2 regions of the Staphylococcus parequorum genome follow, and region 2 is predicted to be linked to the other one. Evidence: riboswitches for the same ligand, from Rfam matches in the RefSeq annotation. Region 2 holds a riboswitch; the other holds the start of a gene.
What was found. Region 2 has a riboswitch for lysine ahead of AAA453_RS07495 (amino acid permease). Riboswitches for the same ligand answer to the same signal wherever they lie in the genome.
Positions count from the first base shown of each region.

Region 1: linked by a shared signal. The riboswitch ahead of AAA453_RS08875 (aspartate kinase) and the one ahead of AAA453_RS07495 (amino acid permease) in region 2 are both predicted to bind lysine.

Region 1 covers NZ_CP150682.1:1,825,571-1,836,855, forward strand. Annotated here, with positions in the region: gene dapA (4-hydroxy-tetrahydrodipicolinate synthase) at 1-594, opposite strand, end outside; gene AAA453_RS08870 (aspartate-semialdehyde dehydrogenase) at 596-1,585, opposite strand; gene AAA453_RS08875 (aspartate kinase) at 1,641-2,843, opposite strand; lysine riboswitch at 2,930-3,108, opposite strand; gene AAA453_RS08880 (aldo/keto reductase) at 3,290-4,120, opposite strand; gene AAA453_RS08885 (ABC-F family ATP-binding cassette domain-containing protein) at 4,366-5,967, opposite strand; gene AAA453_RS08890 (CvfB family protein) at 6,125-7,024, shown strand; gene AAA453_RS08895 (PstS family phosphate ABC transporter substrate-binding protein) at 7,421-8,371, shown strand; gene pstC (phosphate ABC transporter permease subunit PstC) at 8,517-9,446, shown strand; gene pstA (phosphate ABC transporter permease PstA) at 9,448-10,359, shown strand; gene pstB (phosphate ABC transporter ATP-binding protein PstB) at 10,463-11,285, shown strand, end outside.
Region 2 covers NZ_CP150682.1:1,549,854-1,561,138, reverse strand. Annotated here, with positions in the region: gene hemA (glutamyl-tRNA reductase) at 1-39, opposite strand, end outside; gene yihA (ribosome biogenesis GTP-binding protein YihA/YsxC) at 211-798, opposite strand; gene clpX (ATP-dependent Clp protease ATP-binding subunit ClpX) at 1,099-2,361, opposite strand; gene tig (trigger factor) at 2,550-3,860, opposite strand; gene AAA453_RS07520 (hypothetical protein) at 4,032-4,955, opposite strand; gene AAA453_RS07515 (NUDIX domain-containing protein) at 4,968-5,579, opposite strand; gene rplT (50S ribosomal protein L20) at 5,699-6,055, opposite strand; gene rpmI (50S ribosomal protein L35) at 6,106-6,306, opposite strand; gene infC (translation initiation factor IF-3) at 6,333-6,860, opposite strand; ribosomal protein L20 leader region at 6,883-7,011, opposite strand; gene AAA453_RS07495 (amino acid permease) at 7,073-8,557, opposite strand; lysine riboswitch at 8,775-8,947, opposite strand; gene thrS (threonine--tRNA ligase) at 9,019-10,956, opposite strand.

The sequences.
Region 1 (11,285 bases), 280 kb from region 2:
AAAATACTCAACTACATTGTCGTCATTACCACTATAAAGTGTAAAGTCATTTAAGTTGATACGTGCTTTTACTTCTTCTAAATAATCAAAATCGTTGGTCGCATCTTTTAATGCAATAATATATTCATTCTTACTTAAAGTTTCAACAGTATCTGGTTCTATAGTCATATTTGTACGAGAAGGCACATTATATAATATGACTGGTAATTTAATCGCATCTGCTATTTTCGTAAAATGAGCAATTAAACCACGTTGATTCGTCTTATTATAGTAGGGTGTGATTAGCATAATTGCATCTGCACCAATTTCTTTAGCACGAACTGAAGCTTGAATTGATTTTTGTGTGTTATTCGTACCTGTACCAGCAATTACAGGAATGCGTCCATCTACATAATTTACGACTACTTCTAATATTTGATCTTTTTCGTCATCAGTTAATGCCGGATTCTCAGCTGTAGTACCATTTACAACAATCGATTTCACATCATTTTCAATTAAGTATTTCAAATGTCTTCTAAGTGCATCATAATCTACTTCATTGTGTGTAAAAGGTGTTGTTAGAGCGACACCTACGCCTTCAAAAATATGTCCCATATTATTTTACTCCTTTCAAGCTCATAACTTGTTCAAGTATTTGCACTGCATTCAATGCCGCACCTTTCAATAAGTTGTCAGAAGTACACCATACATGGAATGTATTATCTAATGTTTCATCACGGCGAATACGTCCTACAAATATTTCATCTCTGTCTGTAGAATTAATAGCTAACGGATATACATTATTTTGTGGATCATCTTCAAGTACCACACGGTCATCATTTTCAAATAATTCTTGAATTGCACATACTGTAGCTTCTTTTTCTAACGTTACACTCATGTGAACACTATGACTGTCTTGAACTGGCACACGTACACAAGTAGCTGTAACTTTCAATTCATCATCTTTTAAGATTTTACGTGTTTCGTCTATCATTTTTTGTTCTTCTTTTGTATACCCATCTTCAAGGAAAGTATCAATATGAGGTAATACATTATTATAAATAGGGTGTGGGTATGCTTCAGGTGCTTTACCATTTGCTCCCTCTGCTAAATCTTGTTTCCCTTTTACCCCAGAACCCGAAACTGCTTGGTATGTCGTATATGCAACACGTTTCAAACCAAATTCTTCTTGTAATGGTTTAAGTGGTACAACTGATTGTATTGTTGAGCAATTTGGATTTGCAATAATTTTTCTGTCTAATACAGGTTCGTTAACTTCTGGAACGATTAAGTCTACACCTTCAGTCATTCTCCATTGGCTTGAATTATCAATGACAATTGCACCCGCTTGTTCAAAAATAGGGGAGAAGTGTTCACTTGTACTTCCACCAGCACTCATTAATACATAATCAAATGATTCCTTAGCTGCTTCTTCTGTTAATTCTCTAACAGTATAGTTTTTACCTTGAAATTCAATGTTTTCACCTGCTGAGCGAGCTGAAGAGAACAACACTAACTCATCAAAGGCCACACCTTTGCGATCTATTGTTTCTAACATTTTTCTTCCTACTAAACCTGTTGCGCCTGCCAATGCTAATTTTGTCATATACCATACACTCCATTTTTATTATTTTAATAAATCTTAATTATATTCCGAAAATTCAGATATCAAAAGCTTGATAAAGGGTTCGAACAGCTCGTTCGCCATTCTCAGCATCTATCACACATGAAATACTTATTTCTGATGTTGTAGTTTGATAAAATGAAATATCGTTTTCAATTAAAGTAATGAATGCTTTTGATGCTACACCAGAAATATCACGCATACCAGAGCCAATTAAAGAGATTTTAACGTATGCTTCATTAATTTTGAAGTCTAATGCATTAAACTGTTCTTTTAAAGTTTCTAATATGGTTGAAATCTGAAAAGCATCTGTATCTTTAATAGTAAAGGACATTTGTAATCCTTCCAAGTTAATAATCTGAGAAATCATATCAACATTAACTGAACCTTCTTCCAATTGAGTAAAGAGCTCAGTAAGTAATCTATTATCTGGTAGGGGATAACTAATTGTAACGTGCATCATATGTGTATCTAACGCCACACCTGTGACTGCTTTTTTTTCTAATAATTCTGCTTGTGACATAATCCATGTTCCTTTCACATTTGATAAAGTTCTTCCTAAATAAAGCGGGATATGATAGTTGTTTGCTAATTCGACGCTTCTTGTTTCTAATACGCCTGCACCTAATGCACTCATTTCCATCATTTCTTCATAAGAAACGTATTCAAGTCGTTTTGCATCTTTATATAATCTTGGGTCTGTAGCATAGACACCATCGACATCGGTGTATATCTCACATGCCGTGTCATTACTTGCAGCTAAGGCAACAGCAGTAGTATCTGAACCACCTCGACCTAATGTCGTTACTTCAAGTGATTCATTAATGCCTTGAAAACCAGCAACTACTAAAACATCATTTTCTGTAAATGCGATTTCGAATGTATCAGGGTTAATTTCTGCTATTCGACTTTTTAAATGATGTCCAATTGTCTTAATACCCGCTTGATATCCGGTCATCGCTTTGGCGTTTACCCCGATATCATTTAAAACCATAGATAAGTAAGAAACTGTCTGTTGTTCACCGGTTGTTAATAATAGTGCAAGTTCTTGATCTTTAGGGCTTGTAGTTAATGCAGAGACATTAGCCATAAGCTCATCTGTGGTCTTGCCCATGGCGCTAACAACAACAATAAGTTGTTCACCTTGATTAACTCTCATTTTCAACATTTCCGCTATATTTTTTATTTTTGTAAAATCACTTACTGAAGAACCTCCAAATTTCAAAACACTTCTGTTCAATTCTATATCCTCCTCAATCAATAGGGGAGAATCACAGTATTAAAAAAAGAACAAGTTCGGGATGCGAACTTGTTCTATAATTTATATACAAGTGATGCACTCCATTATCTTACAATAATGACAGACTCTTAGCTCTTAACCATAAAGTCCAACGTGTTATAAGCTGCTATTATAACTATTTCGGCATCTCACCCTTTCAAAATTAGCTGCTAGCAGGCAGGTTCTTCTAATATTTACTAATGATTGATGCGCCTCATCAAAACCATATTTAATTTTTGTTTGTTTATGATTCATATTATACATATGCTTATATGTACTGTAAACCGCTTTTATCAAGTTTTTTAAATTTACTGAAAAATACAACATTATATTTATACATTTTACGTTATAAGTGTAAATATAATTAAATCTGTTTAATGACAATCACTTTTCTATATTTCCAATTTTTAAAACTCTTCATATGTTGCAGGGTCTTGACCTTTTAATCTACCATCTTTTTGAGATAAGTTGTTTATTTTTTCTACGTCTTCAACTTCTAAGTTAAAATCAAAAACATTTAGATTCTGAATTTGTCTCGTGATAGATGTAGATTTTGGAATTGGCACTACACCTAATTGAACGTGCCATCTTAATATAATTTGAGGTATTGTTTTATTATATTTTTCGGCAATTACAGCGATGTCTTTATCTTTTATTACTTCAGATGCACGACCCAATGGACTCCATGCTTCTGTAATAATTCCTTTTGTATTATTATACTCAACCATATCTTGTTGATTAAAGTACGGATGTAATTCAATCTGATTCACAGTAGGTAAGACACCAGTTTCTTTTTCTAATTTTTCTATATGTTCTGGTAAGAAATTACAAACACCAATAGATTTAATAAGTCCCGCTTTTTGAGCATCAATCATCGCTTGCCAAGCTTCAACATATTTATTATGTCTTGGGTTTGGCCAATGAATTAAATATAGATCAATATAATCAACATTTAATCGATAAATAGATTCTTGTATAGCTGTTAATGCTGCATCATAGTCTTGATAACGACCTGGTAATTTCGAAGTTACAATGATTTGATCTCTTGAAACATGACTTCTTTCAATTGCTTTACCCACTGTACCTTCATTTTCATAGTTATAAGCTGTATCTAATATTCTGTATCCTTGATTTAACGCATTAACGATTGCATGTACACCTTGCGCACCATTTAATTTATATGTACCGAAGCCGATTTGTGGTAAAAGTTGTCCATCAATCATATTTAAATTTTCCATTAAAATAACTCCTCCGTTCATTTGAATTAATTATGATTATATAATTCAAAAATTTATTTTGAAAGTAATTAGCCCAAACAGTGGGGCGCTTCACTCTAAATCAGATGAATAAAGCAAATGAAAAAGACATCTCTAATGCTGTAAAAGCATTAGAGATGTCCACATTTTAAGAGGAGTACACTACATATTAAATAGAATACGCTTCTTATTTATTGCGTTATATTTAAATCAATAACACATGGTTATTATTTTAATACACCAGTTTCTTCTAAATAAGCTCTATAAGTCGTTTCTTTAGAAAGACCACCAGTTGGATTTAAATCAATAACACGGTTTGCAATCGTATTGATGAATTCAAAGTCATAAGATGTAAAGATAATAGAACCTTTGAATGATTTCAAGCCATCATTGACTGCAGTAATACTTTCTAAGTCTAAATGGTTTGTAGGTTCATCCAGTAGTAACACGTTAGAACTTGATAACATCATTTTACTTAGCATACAACGTACTTTCTCTCCACCAGATAAGACACTCGCTTTTTTCTTAACTTCTTCACCGCTAAATAGCATACGTCCTAAGAAGCCACGTAAAAATGTCTCAGTTTGTTCGTCCTCAGGTGCGTATTGACGTAACCAGTCAACTAAGTTTGTATCTACACCTTCGAAGTAGAATGAGTTATCTTTAGGTAAGAAACTTTGAGAAGTTGTTACGCCCCATCTTACTGTACCTTCATCTGGTTCCATTTCACCAGCTAAGATTTTAAGTAATGTTGATTTAGCAAATTCACTATCACCAACTAATACAGCTTTATCGTTAGGATCCATAGAGAATGAAATATTATCTAATATTTTCACACCGTCGATTGTTTTAGAAACATTGTCGACATGTAATAAATCATTACCAATTTCACGTTCAGGTGTGAATTTCACAAAAGGATAACGACGAGAAGAAGGTTGAATATCATCAATCTCGATTTTTTCTAATTGCTTCTTACGACTTGTTGCTTGTTTTGATTTAGAGGCGTTTGCAGAGAAACGTGCCACGAAATCTTGTAATTCTTTAACTTTCTCTTCTTTTTTCTTGTTTTGATCTTGAGCCATTTTCATAGCAAGTTGACTTGATTGGTACCAGAAATCATAGTTACCAACAAACAATTTAATTTTCCCATAATCTAAGTCAGCAATATGCGTACAAACATTATTTAAAAAGTGTCTATCATGAGACACAACAATAACTGTATTTTCAAAATTAATTAAGAAATCTTCTAGCCAGCTTATTGCAGGGATATCTAAACCATTGGTAGGCTCATCTAGTAATAATACGTCAGGTTTACCAAAAAGACTTTGTGCTAATAACACTTTAACTTTTTGATTGTTTTCTAATTCAGACATTGTTTTATCTTGTAGGTCTGCTTTGATACCTAGACCAGAAAGTAGGGTACCCGCATCTGCTTCAGCATTCCAGCCGTCCATTTCAGCAAATTCGCCTTCTAGCTCTGCAGCTCTAATACCATCTTCATCGCTGAAGTCTGGTTTCATATAGATTTCATCTTTTTCTTTCATTACTTCATATAAACGTTCGTGTCCTTTAACAACAACATCAATCACACGTTCATCTTCAAATGCAAAGTGATCCTGTTTTAATACTGCTAAACGTTCGTCTTTACCCATAGAAACATGACCAGTTTGAGCATCTAATTCACCTGATAAAATCTTTAAGAACGTTGATTTACCTGCGCCATTAGCTCCTATTAATCCATAACAATTGCCATCTGTAAATTTAATATTTACATCTTCAAATAGTTTACGATCACCAAATCGTAAACTTACATCAGTAACTTGTAACATGCATTTACTCCTTTTCGTTATCCTTTTCGTTAATCTACCGGACAAATTATAACACACTTATCAACTTGTTTCGACCATTCTCGATGTAGTGATGCTAGTTTCTTCATAGCATGTTATAATAAATAAGAATAAATCTGTATGTACGAAGGAGAAAAGTATGGCCCAAGATGAAAAAGATATTGTAGGTTCTATAGAATTTCTTAAAGTTGTTGGATTAGAAGGCTCAACATATAAGTTAAAAGGACCAAACGGAGAAGAAGTTAAACTCAATCAATCCGAAATTAAAGATGAAGACGAATTAAATATAGGGGAAGAATATAGTTTCTTTATTTACCCAAATAGATCAGGTGCATTATTTGCTACGCAAAATATGCCTGACGTAACAACTGATAAATACGATTTTGTAAAAGTATTAAAAGTAGATCGTGATGGTGCGCATGTCGACGTAGGTTTACCAAGAGAAGTTTTAATACCTTGGGAAGATTTACCAAAAGTTAAATCAGTATGGCCAGTACAAGGTGATGAGTTATTCGTTACGTTACGTATTGATAGAGATAACAATATGTTCGCACGTTTAGCAACAGAAACAATAGTAGAACAAACATATAAATCTGTTTTCGACAATGAATTGAAAAATAAAATCATCGAAGCAAGACCATATCGTTTATTACGAATTGGCAGCTTCTTACTATCAAAAGAGGGTTATAAAATTTTTGTTCACGAAACAGAACGTAAAGAGGAACCACGTCTCGGTGAAAATGTAAAAGTGCGTATCATTGGTCAAAACGATAAAGGTGAATTGAATGGTTCATTTTTACCGCTAGCACACGAAAGACTTGATGATGATGGTCAAAACATCTTTGACTTGCTCGTAGAGTATGATGGGGAACTTCCTTTCTCAGACAAATCGAGTCCAGAAGCTATTAAAGAAATTTTCAATATGAGTAAAGGTTCATTCAAAAGAGCAATTGGACACTTATATAAGAACAAAATTATCACAATAGATTCTGGTAAAATTGCTTTAACTAAAAAAGGTTGGGAAAGAATAGAAAAGTAATTCCTTCTATTATAAAGTGATATTTTCATCTAACTTGTTTCATAATAATAATGTCCACAATTTTTAGAATGAATTGGACTTCAAAATACAGTTCTCAACAAATCAATCCTGAAACTACTATTTTTTATATAGTAGTTTCAGGATTTTTCTTTTTTATATTACAATTCCATAGTTGTTTGTAATATAAAATTCGACCAAAACGTTGTATTATCAATCTTTTCAAGTCACTCCTTTATTAATTCATAGTGTTTATAAACTTTGTAAATAGAAGCAACCTTAAATTAACAAAACATTTACAGTATCTATATTTGTATTTAATAAATTGTGTGTAATATAGGAACTGTAAGAAATACATATAACTTTTAAGGGTTATTTATTTATTAGGAGGATGTTTCAATGAAAAAATGGCAAGTATTTGGAACTACAGTAATTGGCTCTTCACTTTTATTAGGCGCTTGTGGCGGCGGAAATGCTGGTTCTGGTGGCGGCGAAGGCGAAGTTAAAGGCGACGGTTCATCAACAGTAGGTCCAATCATTGAAAAATTAAACGAAAAATTTGCTAAAGAAAATTCCGATGTTACAGTTTCATCTGGTACATCTGGTACTGGTGGCGGATTCGAAAAATTCATTTCAGGGAATACTGATTTTTCAAACGCATCTAGACCAATAAAAGATGAAGAGAAGAAAAAATTAGAAGATAAAGGTATCAAATATAATGAATTTGAAGTTGCAAAAGATGGCGTAACAATTGCAGTTAATAAAGAAAACGATTTTGTAAACGAATTAACTAAAGATCAATTGAAAGATATTTATTCTGGCGAAGCAAAATCATGGAAAGATGTTAATCCTGAATGGCCAGATAAAGAAATCAAATCATTTTCTCCAGACCAATCACATGGTACGTATGATTTCTTCACTGAAGAAGTTATGGATGACGGAGATATCAAAGCAGAGAAAAACGCTGATACAAACGTAATCGTTCAATCAGTTCAAAAAAATGAACAAGGTATTGGTTACTTCGGTTATAATTTCTTTGAAGAAAATAAAGATAAATTAAAAGCCGTTGAAATCAAAGATGATAGTGGTAAAGTTACTAAACCAACTAAAGAATCAATTCAAGATGGTTCATATGCTTTAAGTAGACCATTGTTCATTTATACAAACGAGAAAAAACTAAAAGAAAATGAAGGATTCCAAGATTTCATGAAATTTATCTTTGAAGACAAAGGTAAATCAGCTGAAGAAGCAGGATTTGTAGCTCTACCAGAAAAAGATTACACAAAACAACTAGATGAATTAAAAGAGATTACTGGTAAAGAAAGCAAAGACAAAGAAGAAGACAAATAACACATAGCTGTAAATCTTAAAGGTCGGGATTCTGTATTAGAAAACAAAGTGGCGATGGGAATAACGTCCACTTTGTTTCTCTATTTCTAAATATCCCAACCTTTTTTTAACAATTTCGGAGTCTATATGAAGGAAGGATATTAACATGGCGAATAAAAACCGCTCCGTAAGCGAAATGATTGAAAAAAACAACGCCAATAAAAATGGTGCAAGCGATAAAATTGTTCCTATTATTTTAGGTACAATAGCAATTTTTTCTATATTAGCGACAATCGGCATTGTAGTCACATTATTAACTGAAACAATTACGTTTTTCACACGTATTCCTATTACAGAATTTCTCTTTTCGATGGAATGGACACCATTCTCATCTGATCCTAAATTTGGAATTTGGCCATTAATATTAGGTACGTTGAAAATAACTGTAATAGCGACAATCGTAGCAGTGCCATTAGGTCTGGGTGCAGCACTTTACTTAAGTGAATATGCTTCGCCACGTGCTAAAAGTATTATCAAACCAATATTAGAAATATTATCTGGTATTCCAACAATCGTATTCGGTTTCTTTGCTCTAACATTTGTTACACCGTTAATACGTGGAATCTTTCCAGACATAGGTAGTTTCAACTCTATTAGTCCAGGTCTTGTAGTTGGTGTAATGATTATTCCATTAATATCAAGTATGAGTGAAGATGCAATGTCATCTGTACCAAACAAAATGCGAGAAGGTGCACTAGGTTTAGGTGCTACAAAATTTGAAGTAGCAACTAAAGTTATTTTACCAGCTGCAACTTCAGGTATTATGGCCTCAATTGTATTAGCAATTTCACGTGCAATTGGCGAAACTATGATCGTATCTCTTGCTGCAGGTAGTACACCGAGTGCATCACTTGATATAACAGGGTCTATCCAAACAATGACAGGTTATATCGTTCAAGTAGCAACAGGTGATGCAACATTTGGTACTGATACTTACTATAGTATTTATGCAGTAGGATTCACTTTATTCTTATTCACGTTAGTAATGAACTTGATTTCTCAATGGATTACGAAACGTTTCAGAGAGGAGTATTAATATGACTGAAACAAACAAAAACGTGCTCGTAGATCAACAAACAGTTGAAAAGAAACTCTCTGGAAGGTTAACGACAAATAATGTTAATAAATGGGCTTTCTTTGCCTGTACAATGGTTGGTCTGCTCGTATTAGCGGCATTACTCATTGATACACTTATAAAAGGTGCTGGACACTTAACTCCATCATTTTTCACTAATTTCTCATCATCAACGCCTTCTATGGCAGGGATTAAAGGTGCCTTTATCGGTACAATATGGTTAATGGTTACTATTATCCCGATAACAATTACTTTAGGTGTTGGTACTGCAATTTATTTAGAAGAATATGCTAAAGAAAATGCACTTACAAACTTTATTAAAGTGAGTATCTCAAACTTAGCTGGTGTACCTTCAGTCGTATTCGGTTTACTCGGTCTTACAATTTTCGTAAGAGGTATGGGTATCGATTCAATTGCACTTGGAAACTCCGTTTTAGCGGCTGCATTAACAATGTCATTACTTATCTTACCGGTAATCATTGTAGCTAGCCAAGAAGCTATAAGATCTGTACCTAGTTCTGTAAAAGAAGCTTCATACGGACTAGGTGCTAACAAATGGCAAACAATACGCCGTGTTGTGTTACCAGCGGCGATTCCTGGTATTTTGACAGGTTTCATCTTAGCACTATCTCGTGCATTAGGTGAGACAGCACCATTAATTTTAATTGGTATACCAACGATTTTATTACAGCTACCATCAACAATATTCGATCAATTCCAAGCGTTACCAATGTCAATTTATAGCTGGACAAAATTACCACAGGAAGAATTCCAAAACGTTGCATCGGCAGGAATTATCGTATTACTCGTTATATTACTATTAATGAATGCAATAGCGATATTCTTAAGAAATAAATATAGTAAAAAATACTAAATTTAAGACACGATAAATATTATTTAAAAAAGGCTAGTAAATGGGAATGTGCTAGGGTTTCAGTAAAACCTTAGCATCTAGCCTATAAAAAGGAGTTTTAATTATGAATAAACAAATTATAGATAATAACGATACGAACGATACAATAAAATCACATACCGACCGTAATGACTCACCAATAGCTACTATTGAACCAAACCATTCAGACAATAAAATTCCAGATAGCCAAAAGAAAATTGTCTATTCAACTAAAAATCTTGATTTATGGTATGGCGAAAATCATGCATTAAAAAACATTAACTTAGATATCTTAGAAAATAATGTAACAGCGATTATTGGGCCATCAGGGTGTGGTAAATCAACATACATTAAAGCATTAAATCGTATGGTTGAACTTGTACCATCTGTTAAAACTGCTGGTAAAATCATGTACCGTGATAAAAATATTTTCGATAATAAATATTCAGTTGAAAAATTGAGAACAAATGTAGGGATGGTATTCCAACAACCAAACCCATTTCCTAAATCAATTTATGATAATATCACTTATGGTCCTAAAATCCATGGTATTAAAAACAAAAAAGTCTTAGATGAAATTGTTGAAAAATCTTTACGTGGCGCTGCAATTTGGGATGAATTAAAAGATGACTTAGACAAAAACGCTTATAGTTTATCAGGTGGACAACAACAACGTGTTTGTATTGCGCGTACATTAGCTATCGAACCAGATGTTATATTAATGGATGAGCCAACGTCAGCTTTAGATCCAATATCAACATTAAAAATAGAAGAACTTGTTCAAGAACTTAAAGAACAATATTCAATCGTCATTGTTACGCATAATATGCAACAAGCTGCTCGTGTTTCTGATAAAACTGCTTTCTTCCTTAACGGCTATGTTAATGAATACGACGACACTGATAAGA
Region 2 (11,285 bases):
TGCTGTACGATGATTTATGCTAACCGCAATTAAATGCATTTATAACGCCCTCCATACATATTACAATAAGTAAATTATAACACAATTACATCATGAGTTAACCATCTTGCTCGAGTAAATTATAATTCTTCTAATTTACATTCAAAATGTTGTCATAATTGTACTAAATTCAACCTATTTAAAGCAAAACATATTACTTCAATGTAATCATTACAAATAACTTTCAATCATATTCCATATTTTTTGTTGTTTGTCTTTTTTAATTGAAGAATAGCTTATAATCTCGTCCTCAGCTTCCATTTCTAATTTTTGCTGAATCTTCGCTAAATGCTTCTGTACTTTACCCTTAGCAATTTTATCTTCTTTCGTTGCTACAATAAGTGTTGGAATTTCATAGTATTTAAGATAATTGTACATAATGATATCGTCTTCGGTTGGGTTATGTCGTAAATCAACAAGTTGAATGACAAGCTTCAAGGATTCTCTTTGTGAAATATATCTTTCAATCATTTTACCAAATGCTTCACGTTGTGATTTACTCACTTTCGCATAGCCATAACCAGGTACATCAACAAATACAAGTTGATTATCTATATTATAAAAATTAAGTGTTTGTGTCTTACCAGGTCGTTGAGATGTTCTTGCCATATTCTTTCGACCAATCATACTATTGATAAACGTTGACTTACCTACGTTAGATCTGCCACTTAGGCCAACTTCACTTAAACCGGTTTCTGGATATTGTTCCGGTTTTACTGCACTAATTAATAATTCTATTTCATTAGGATTAACTTTCATTATCGTCCCTCTTTTCTTCTGAACTCATTGTTTATTATATTACACTATGGCTTATATGAATATGTATTTTTATTTTATCTATGCTTTCTTTTTTAAAAAATGGGACTAGGACAGAAAACTAATTTTTCTAATGAATTTTTGTCGTCCCACCCCGGCAAGAATGACTATAAATTGGAATACAAGAGCTGAATCTCTTTAAAAGGTTGATATAAGTACATTTTCAATTCAGTCAGCCACTGCCAATATAAAAAATGAGGATGAGACATGTGATATGTCCCAGCCTCATTTGATTCACCTAATTTAAGCAGAAGTTTGTTCCTTGTTTACAAGGTTACCTTCTTTATCGTATAGTTCAGGATCTTTTTCATCATTAATTGTTTCTTCTGTAATCACGACTTTTACAACACCTTCAGAAGAAGGCACGTCATACATAATATCAATTAAAGCTTCTTCTATAATTGAACGAAGGCCACGTGCGCCTGTCTTACGTTCAATTGCTTTATCACTGATTGCAGATAATGCTTCATCAGTAAATACCAATTCTACATCGTCAAGTTCTAACATTTTAGTATATTGTTTCACTAAAGCATTTTTAGGCTGAGTTAGAATATTTTTCAGTGCATCTACATTTAATGTTTCTAAATTAGCAACAATAGGTACACGACCGATAAATTCTGGAATCAAACCATATGATTGTAAATCTTCAGGTCTGATTTGTTCAAGTATTGCATCTTCATCATATTTTGAAGCTTCACTACTTGCAAATCCGATTACTTTCTCACCTAATCTACGTTTAATTACTTCATCTATACCATCAAAGGCACCACCAAGAACAAATAAAATGTTTGTTGTGTCAATTTGAATTAACTCTTGGTTAGGATGCTTACGACCGCCTTGAGGTGGCACGCTTGCAGTTGTGCCTTCTAAGATTTTAAGCAATGCTTGTTGTACACCTTCACCAGATACATCACGTGTAATTGATGTATTTTCTGATTTTCTAGCTATTTTGTCAATTTCATCGACATAAATAATACCCTTTTCAGCTTTATCAATATCAAAATCAGCTGCTTGCATTAAGCGTAGTAAGATGTTTTCAACATCGTCACCTACGTAACCAGCTTCAGTTAAACTTGTAGCATCAGCAATTGCAAAAGGTACATCTAATGTTCTAGCTAATGTTTGTGCTAAAAGTGTTTTACCACTACCAGTAGGTCCAATTAAAGCGATATTACTTTTTTGTAATTCAACTTCATCTTCATTTGGTCCTAAATTCTGTACACGTTTATAATGATTGTAAACAGCTACAGCTAATGATTTCTTAGCTTTTTCTTGACCGATTACATAATCATTCAATTGGTTCATAATTTCTTTTGGTGTCGGTAATTCAGTTAACCCTTCAGGTTCCGATTGAGCTAATTCTTCTTCTACAATTTCTGAACATAACTCAATACACTCATTACAAATATAAACGCCACTTCCTGCAACTAGCTTTTTAACTTGATCTTGGTCTTTGCCACAGAAAGAACATTTTAAATTTTCTTCATCTTCGTTGAATTTGAACATTCTATTTACACCCCTATTCCCTAAAGACTATACTAAATAGCATTTTAATATGCAACTTACAACTTTCACAAGTTATTTGCTTTAAAAATAGTGTAGCAGATACATTATTTGAATGCATCTGCTACTAGTTTACTATATTAAACGACCAACATATAATTCACAAAATAATTTGCTCTTTTTATATTTAGTTACGCTTCAGAGTCATCTTTAGATGGTTCTACTAATTTTGCTTCTTTAACTAATAAATCGATAACATTTTGGATACGAACATCATTTTTAACGATATCAGTATTACCAAGCGTTTGTTTAATATCTTCTACTGACATATTAAATTGTCCGCTCATTTTTTCTAATTCTTTATCGATATCAGCCTCAGTTACTTCAATTTCTTCAGCATCAGCAATAGCAGTTAATGTTAAGTTTGTTTTAACACGTTCTTCTGCATCATCTTTCATTTGTTCTCTTAATTGCGACTCATCTTGACCAGAAATTTGGTAATATGTTTCTAAATTAAGACCCTGTTGTTGCATACGTTGTCCAAATTCTTGAACCATACGATCTAACTCAGTGTTAATCATAGCGTCTGGAATTTCAACTGAAGCATTATTTGATGCTTTGCTAATTGCTTCTTCTTTTTGATTATTCTCAGCGTCAGTTTCTTTTTGCTCAGTTAGTTTTTTACGTAAGTTTTCTTTGTATTCATCAACAGTGTTTGCTTCAGCGTCTAATTCATTCGCAATCTCATCTGTTAATTCTGGAACGTCTTTATATTTAATTTCATTTACTTTAGCTTTGAAAGTAGCTTCTTTTCCAGCTAATTCTTCAGCATGGTATTCTTCTGGGAAAGTTACAGTAACGTCTTTTTCTTCTCCAATTTTAACACCAACTAATTGTTCTTCGAATCCTGGAATAAATGAACCTGAACCAATTTCAAGGTCATAGCCTTCAGCTTGTCCACCTTCAAATTGTTCGCCATCAACGTAACCATCAAAGTCGATGTTAACTGTGTCGCCGTCTTCAACAGCGCCATCTTCTTTAACTACCATTTCAGCTAAGTGGCCTAATTGGTGGTCAATTGATTCTTGTAATTCTTCTTCAGTTAATTCAACATTTTGTTTTTCAATTTCAAGACCTTTATAGTCTCCTAACTCAATTTCAGGTTCAACTACTACACTCGCTTCGAATGTCATATCGCTACCTTTTTCCATTGTAGTTACATTGATTTCTGGTTGATCGACTGGTTTAATTCCAGTTTCGTCAATAGCTTCACCATAAGCTTCTGGTAATAAGATATCAACGGCATCTTGATATAGTGCTTCTACGCCAAAGCGTTGTTCAAAAATTTGGCGAGGTACTTTCCCTTTACGGAAACCTGGCACATTTATTTGTTTAACTACTTTTTTGAAAGCTTGATCAATTGCTTTGTCTACTTTTTCTGCTGGAACTGTAACGGTTAAAACGCCTTCGTTACCTTCCTTTTTTTCCCAAGTTGCTGTCATGTATAAAAACCTCCATGAATATCCTATTTTATTTTTTCAACTTCATTATTATATCATACGTCAATGCTCTACACAAACACTGAGTTTACAAAACATATTGAATGAATAATTGAAATTAATTTAATTATTATTTTACTACTATTATTAATTACCCAAAAATTTAAAAATTAATTATTCATGCATATCAATTGAAGTAATTAAGTTAACAATAGTATTTGTTGTGTCTAAACTTTCTAAGCCTAACATTGATTTGAAATAGTTTGTGTAAGCTTCAATCCATTCATCTTCAGATGCTATGCTTTCTATATCTAATGGATAAAGTAAAATAGCATGATTGTTCATCAGGTGAAGTGCTTCCTCTACAATTTGTGCTGCATCATCTTCTATTTGCTTAATAACTTCTGGAATAATTTTAATCTTAAACAGTGTTTGTTCAAGACCAGATAGATGATTTGGATTTACTTCAACTGTATAATCAAATTTCTGAACACGAATGTTTTGATTGTATCCGGCAAAACGTAAATATTCAAGCATTATACTCACAACATTCGGTGCAAGTTCAATTTCATTAATAATATTTACCACAGTTTCTTGATATCGATACTGATTATGATCTATTAAAGTTAAGATTGTACTAATTTGTTCACGTAGTGACAACGACTCAAAATCACGAAGCATTTCTGCTGCATGCGCATTATGTTTATCAATTTGACTTAGGGCATATTCTTTTAATGGAAATAGTTCCATTCTTGTTTTATGATCATTGACTTCATCAATAATTTGATTAATGACATCAACGACTTCAAAATATTGTCCTAATCCGTTTAAACTTTTCACGTAATAAACCATAAGATTATCATACTTAGTAATGCCTTGTTTTAGTAATATGATAGCTTCTTCACGCAACTCAAGATAATGCCCCATCTTATATAGCATGGCACATTTCAATAGAGACATTTGCTCATCTAATTCAAATTGCTTTTCAAAATCTTCAAACAGTTCATACATTTGATCTAATTCATTATTGTTAAAAGATTGTTTGATTTCTCTTATTAACTTATCTTTTGAACGTGGAAATGGAATGATATCAGACATTTTTATGCACCTCTATTGTATTGACTGTAATATTAATGTACTCCATGTTTCAAAGTCATCATAGTTATCTATTTTACTTTGATTCACCCATTTTATTTTTAATGTATCTGTTTCTTTAGCTTCAACCTCATTACTATTCACTTTAATTTTAAACACTACGCCTAAATGAACTTCGCCAACTTCATTAGTATCATCATTAATAAAACCTATGTATGCTAAATTTTGTGATTTACTATCTGACAGACCTACTTCTTCTTCAAGTTCTCTTTGTGCATTAATACGCAAGACTTCATTGATAGATTCAGCACCTTTAACATCGTTCATGTGTCCACCAACACCGATTGAAGATTGACCGTGCAAACGTGATTCTCCACCACCTGCTAATCGCTCATACACTAAAATTTCATCATTCTCATTTTCTAAAATACAATAAGATACCAATTGTTTATATGTCGGATCTTCCTCCATATCTCCACGACGCTTAATTTCATACTTTGAAAGTGCGTCAAAGATGTCTTGACCCTTTTCAGAATTTTTATCAAGAAAACCGTTGAATTGATTCTTTTCACTATTAAATAAAATTGTTCTCGGTACTACTGTAATCATTTCATCAAATTTAGACATAAGTTTCTCCTTCATATATGACTTCTTAGCCATTTTATCAAATGATAGTTATTTATCAAAATGTTAATCGATACAAAAATAAAGAGATGTACGAATTTGTACATCTCTTTATTTGAGAATTATTTTAAAGCGTCTTTAGCTTTAGCAACTAATTCACCGAAAGCTTTTTCGTCTGAAATAGCAATTTCAGAAAGCATTTTACGGTTAACATCGATTCCAGCTTTTTTCAAACCGTTCATTAATCTTGAATAGCTCATGTCATGTTGACGTGCAGCTCCGTTAATACGTGTAATCCATAATCTACGGAAATCACGTTTTCTTTGACGACGGTCGCGGAATGCGTACTGTCCTGATTTCATTACTTGTTGTTTTGCTACTTTATATAAAGTTCTTTTTGAACCAAAGTAACCTTTAGCTAATTTAATCGTCTTTTTACGACGAGCTCTTGTTACCGTTCCACCTTTAACACGTGGCATAATAAATTCCTCCTCAAAATATCTTCAATCTTTATTTTATCTGTCGTTACTTATTTTTTATAAGCTAATAATTGTTTAACGCGTTTCATATCTGATTTGCTCACTAATGAAGCTTTACGTAATTTACGTTTTTGTTTAGTTGTTTTGTTTGCAAACATATGTGATGTGAAAGCTCTAGAACGTTTTAATTTACCTGAACCAGTTCTTTTAACACGTTTTGCTGCTCCACGGTGTGTTTTCATTTTAGGCATGATTCAATTCCTCCTGTAGTATCTTTTTATTTTTCGTTGAGTGGGTTAAGCATAATGAACATTTGGCGTCCATCCATTTTAGGTCTTTGCCCAATCGTAGCGATATCTTTACATTCTTCTGCAAATTTCTCTAATACGCGTTGACCTATTTCTTTATGCGTAATAGCACGCCCTCTGAAACGAATTGAAACTTTACATTTGTCGCCTTTTTCTAAGAATTTACGTCCGTTCTTCAATTTAGTTTGGAAATCATGTTCCTCAATTGTAGGACTTAAACGGATTTCTTTAAGGTTAATAACTTTTTGTTTCTTCTTCATTTCTTTTTCTTTTTTCTGTTGTTCGAATTTGTACTTACCATAATCCATGATTTTCGCAACAGGTGGTTTAGCATTAGGCGACATAATAACTACATCGAGTTCTACGCGCTCTGCCATTTCTAAAGCTTCTGCTTTAGATTTAATACCAATCTGTTCTCCGTCATGTCCGATTAAACGTAATTCTTTTGCACGAATCTTCTCGTTAACTTGAGTCTGATCTTTTGCTATGGTTGACACCTCCAAGATTTTTACGAAATTATCCCAAGAAAAAGAGCGGGTATATAATATACCCGCTCTTCTTTACACACAACAATGTCGTGTATATATAGACCTGCCAACTACTATCAGTGTCGCAACAGGTGAGAAGCGGGAGCTTCTACTTGGTTCGTTTCGTATTCAACATTACCTATCTTAGCAACAATTCATTAGCAAGTCAATAGCTTTTCTTATTATTTATCGTCCATTTTAACATTTTGTCTTAAATCCACTTGTTCTAATGGTACAATTTTTGTTTTATAACGTAGTTTATGATAAATGAAGAATGCTAAGAATACCGGAATACCCATATATGTGATAACAAATCTGTTAAGATCAAATTCTCCTGATTGGATGAAATCAACATCTTGTCCAATAATTACAAGTACACACAAGACACCTGCAAAAATAGGCCCAAATGGGAATAATTTAGCTTTATATTTTAATTTCGATTTATCATAGTTTTGTTTATCAAAAGCTTTTCTAAATCTGTAATGACTGACTGCAATACCAACCCATGCAATAAAACCAGTCAGACCACTTGCAGCAACGATATACTCATAAGCGTCACCGCTCAAATGTTGTAGTACAAAGATAATTACTACGACTACTGCTGTAGCAAGTAATGATACGTATGGCACACCACTTCTATTTGTTTTACCAAATATAGGATATGCAAGCTTATCTTTACTCATTGAATATAGCATACGTGTTGAAGCGTACATGCCTGAGTTACCGGCTGATAATACTGAAGTCAATATAACAGCATTCATGAATGAGGCAGCAAATGCTAGTCCTGCATTTTGGAATACAAGCGTAAATGGTGAAGTTGAAATATCATCTCCGCCACCCATAAGTGATGGGCTATCATATGGTATCAACATACCGATTACAAAAATTGCAAGAATATAGAATATTAATATTCTCCAGAATACTTGTTTAATTGCTTTAGGAACTGCGCGCTCTGGATTTTCAGACTCTCCTGCTGTAATACCAATGAGTTCAGTACCTTGGAATGAAAAGCCTGCTACTAAGAACACACCTAAAATTGCTAAGATACTTCCTCCAAAACCATCACCTAAAATAGGACCATTACCTTGAGTAAACGTGTCAAAACCAACAAACTCGCCACCCATGATACCGACTATTGTTAATAAACCGATAGCAATAAAGATAATTACGGTAACTACTTTAATTAAAGCAAACCAATATTCACTTTCGCCAAATACTCTAACGGACAATGCATTCAGTCCAAATATGATAATTAAGAATAGACAGCTCCAACTCCAAGCTGGAATACCTGACATTGGTGTCCAATACTGTATTACTTGTGCTGCAATCGTTACATCGGCTGCAACTGTAATTACCCAGTTAAACCAATAGTTCCAACCTAATGCGAATCCTAGAGATGGATCAACAAAACGTGTAGCATATGTACTAAATGAGCCTGACACAGGTAAATATGTTGCCATTTCTCCTAGAGAAGTCATAAGGAAGAATACCATCGCCCCAATGATTGCAAAGGCTAAAAGCGCTCCTAAACCACCTGCATCATGGATTGCACCACCAGAAGTCATAAATAAACCAGTCCCAATACAACCTCCAATTGCAATCATGGATATATGGCGATCTTTCAGACCCCTTTGCACTCCATCATTTTGATTCACTTGTTTTGCCATAGACGCTTCCCTTCCTTAAATATAGAGGTTAACTTACTATATGATTAAGATTCATACTATTTATAGTTTGAGCAGTACTTCATTGTAATTAGGTATATAAATTACACAACAATTATAAATTTCGCTCTTTCCCGTTAACGTATTTATGATAATCATTCGACTAAAAATAAAATGGTTGCATACCTATTAGATATGCAACCATTTTAATAATAGCATTTATATAGGTAGCACATCACGTATGTGACAGTCCAGTTTCTTTCGATAACTGGCCCAACCTGTATAGTTAATGGACAATACAGGTTTCGGCATCTTCACCTTTCTATTATTCAACATATGCCCCATTCGGCTTCTGAATAATTACTAATTGAATATGCAACCTCTAACTCAAATTTAATTTTTATATGAATGTGAACTTACTTCACTATTCTGTAATATACATGATTTCACCAAGAGTTTCAAGACTATCTTTGTTTTTTCAATCTAATCTCATCAAGTAAATTCCAAATGAATTCTTCTTTTTCTAATGTTTCTTGATCTTGGGAACCATATTTACGTACATTCACTTCATTATTTTCTACTTCTTTGTCCCCTACAACAAGTTGATAAGGGATTTTTTGCATTTGCGCTTCTCTGATTTTATAACCCATTTTTTCATTACGGTCATCAATTTCAACTCTAACACCTTGAGATTTAAGCTCGTCTTGAATGTGTCTAGCATAATCATAATGTAAATCAACATTAACAGGTATGATTTCTACTTGTTTTGGCGCTAACCAAGCAGGGAATGCGCCTTTTGTTTCTTCAGTCAAGAATGCAACGAAACGCTCCATAGTAGATACTACACCACGGTGAATGACTACTGGTCTATGCTGTTCCCCATCATTACCAATATAAGTTAAATCAAATTTTTCTGGTAATAAGAAGTCTAATTGGGCAGTAGATAATGTTTCTTCTTTACCCATAGCAGTTTGAACCTGTACGTCAAGTTTCGGACCATAGAATGCTGCTTCACCTACTGCTTCTTCATAATCTAAGCCAAGTTCATCTACCGCTTCTTTCAACATACTTTCTGCTTTGTTCCACATGTCATCGTCATCGAAGTATTTTTCTTTATCTTCGGGATCTCTGTAACTTACACGGAATTTATAATTCTCAAAGTTGAAATCCTTGTATACATCAACAATTAAATTTACAACACGTTTGAATTCTTCTTTAATTTGGTCCGGACGTACAAAAATATGCGCATCATTTAATGTCATTCCGCGGACACGTTGTAAACCAGAAACCGCGCCACTCGCTTCATAACGGTGCATAGTACCTAATTCAGCAATTCTAATAGGCAATTCACGATATGAATGTGGTTTATTTGCATAAATCATCATATGGTGTGGACAGTTCATTGGTCTTAAGACCATTTCTTCGTGTTCATCTAATTTCATTGTTGGGAACATGTCTTCTTGATAATGATCCCAATGGCCTGATGTTTTATACAAATCAACGTTAGCCATCACTGGAGTATAAACATGGTCATAACCCATACTTACTTCTTTATCTACAATATAACGTTCAATTTCACGACGTATTGTAGCACCATTAGGCAACCAAAGTGGCAAACCTGCACCTACTAAAGGATTGTTAGCGAACAGTTCTAAATCTTTACCAATTTTACGGTGATCACGTTCTTTTCGTTCTTCCAACATTTTCAAATGCGCTTTCAGTTCTTTTTTATCGAAAAATGCTGTGCCGTATATACGTTGTAACATTTTATTATCACTGTTTCCACGCCAATATGCACCAGCTGTTGATAATAATTTAAATTCTTTTATTTTAGAAGTAGATGGCACATGAACACCACGACATAAATCAGTGAACTCTCCTTGTGAATATAGCGTCACATTTTCATCTTCTGGAATAGCATCAATTAATTCTTGCTTATACGGGTCGTCTGAGAAAAATGTTTTAGCTTCATCTCTCGAAACGACTTTACGTTCTATTGGATAGTTTTCATTAACAATTTGCTTCATTGTTTTTTCTATTTTTTCAAAATCATCTGATGAAATACTTTCTTCCATATCAAAGTCATAATAAAACCCACCATCAATTACCGGACCAACGCCAAAATGAACATTACCATATAGACGTTTTAAAGCTTGAGCCATAAGATGTGCAGTAGAATGACGTAACACTTCTAGCGCTTCATCAGAACCAGGTGTAACGATTTCAATTGATCCATCTTCGTCAATTGATCTAGTTAAATCTATGAGTTGTCCATTTAATTTACCAGCTACAGCTTTTTTTCTTAATCCTGGACTTATAGAATGTGCAATATCTTCTGTAGTTGTACCTTTATCAAACACTTTTGAATTGCCATCTGGAAATTTAATATTTATTTGCTCCATAAAAAACCCTCCTATTTATTCAAGCACTTAAATCAAAATGAAATGACGTTTATACTGAATTAGACTCAAAAAAACAAAAAGACCCCATCCCTAAAAAGGGACGAGGTCTTCGCGGTACCACCCTAAATTAAAGTTATGATGTATTTGATATACATAACTTTACTCTACGTAAGATAACGGTCTTGAGCCGGATGTTCATTACAACATCATTTTATAAAGTAGTAACGAATAAACTTACTTACCAGCATCTCATCTTTTACTGGTTCTCTGTGAAGTAGTGGTTTATTCATCTCGTCTTCATTTCATTTTTTATGATTTAGATTTAAGTT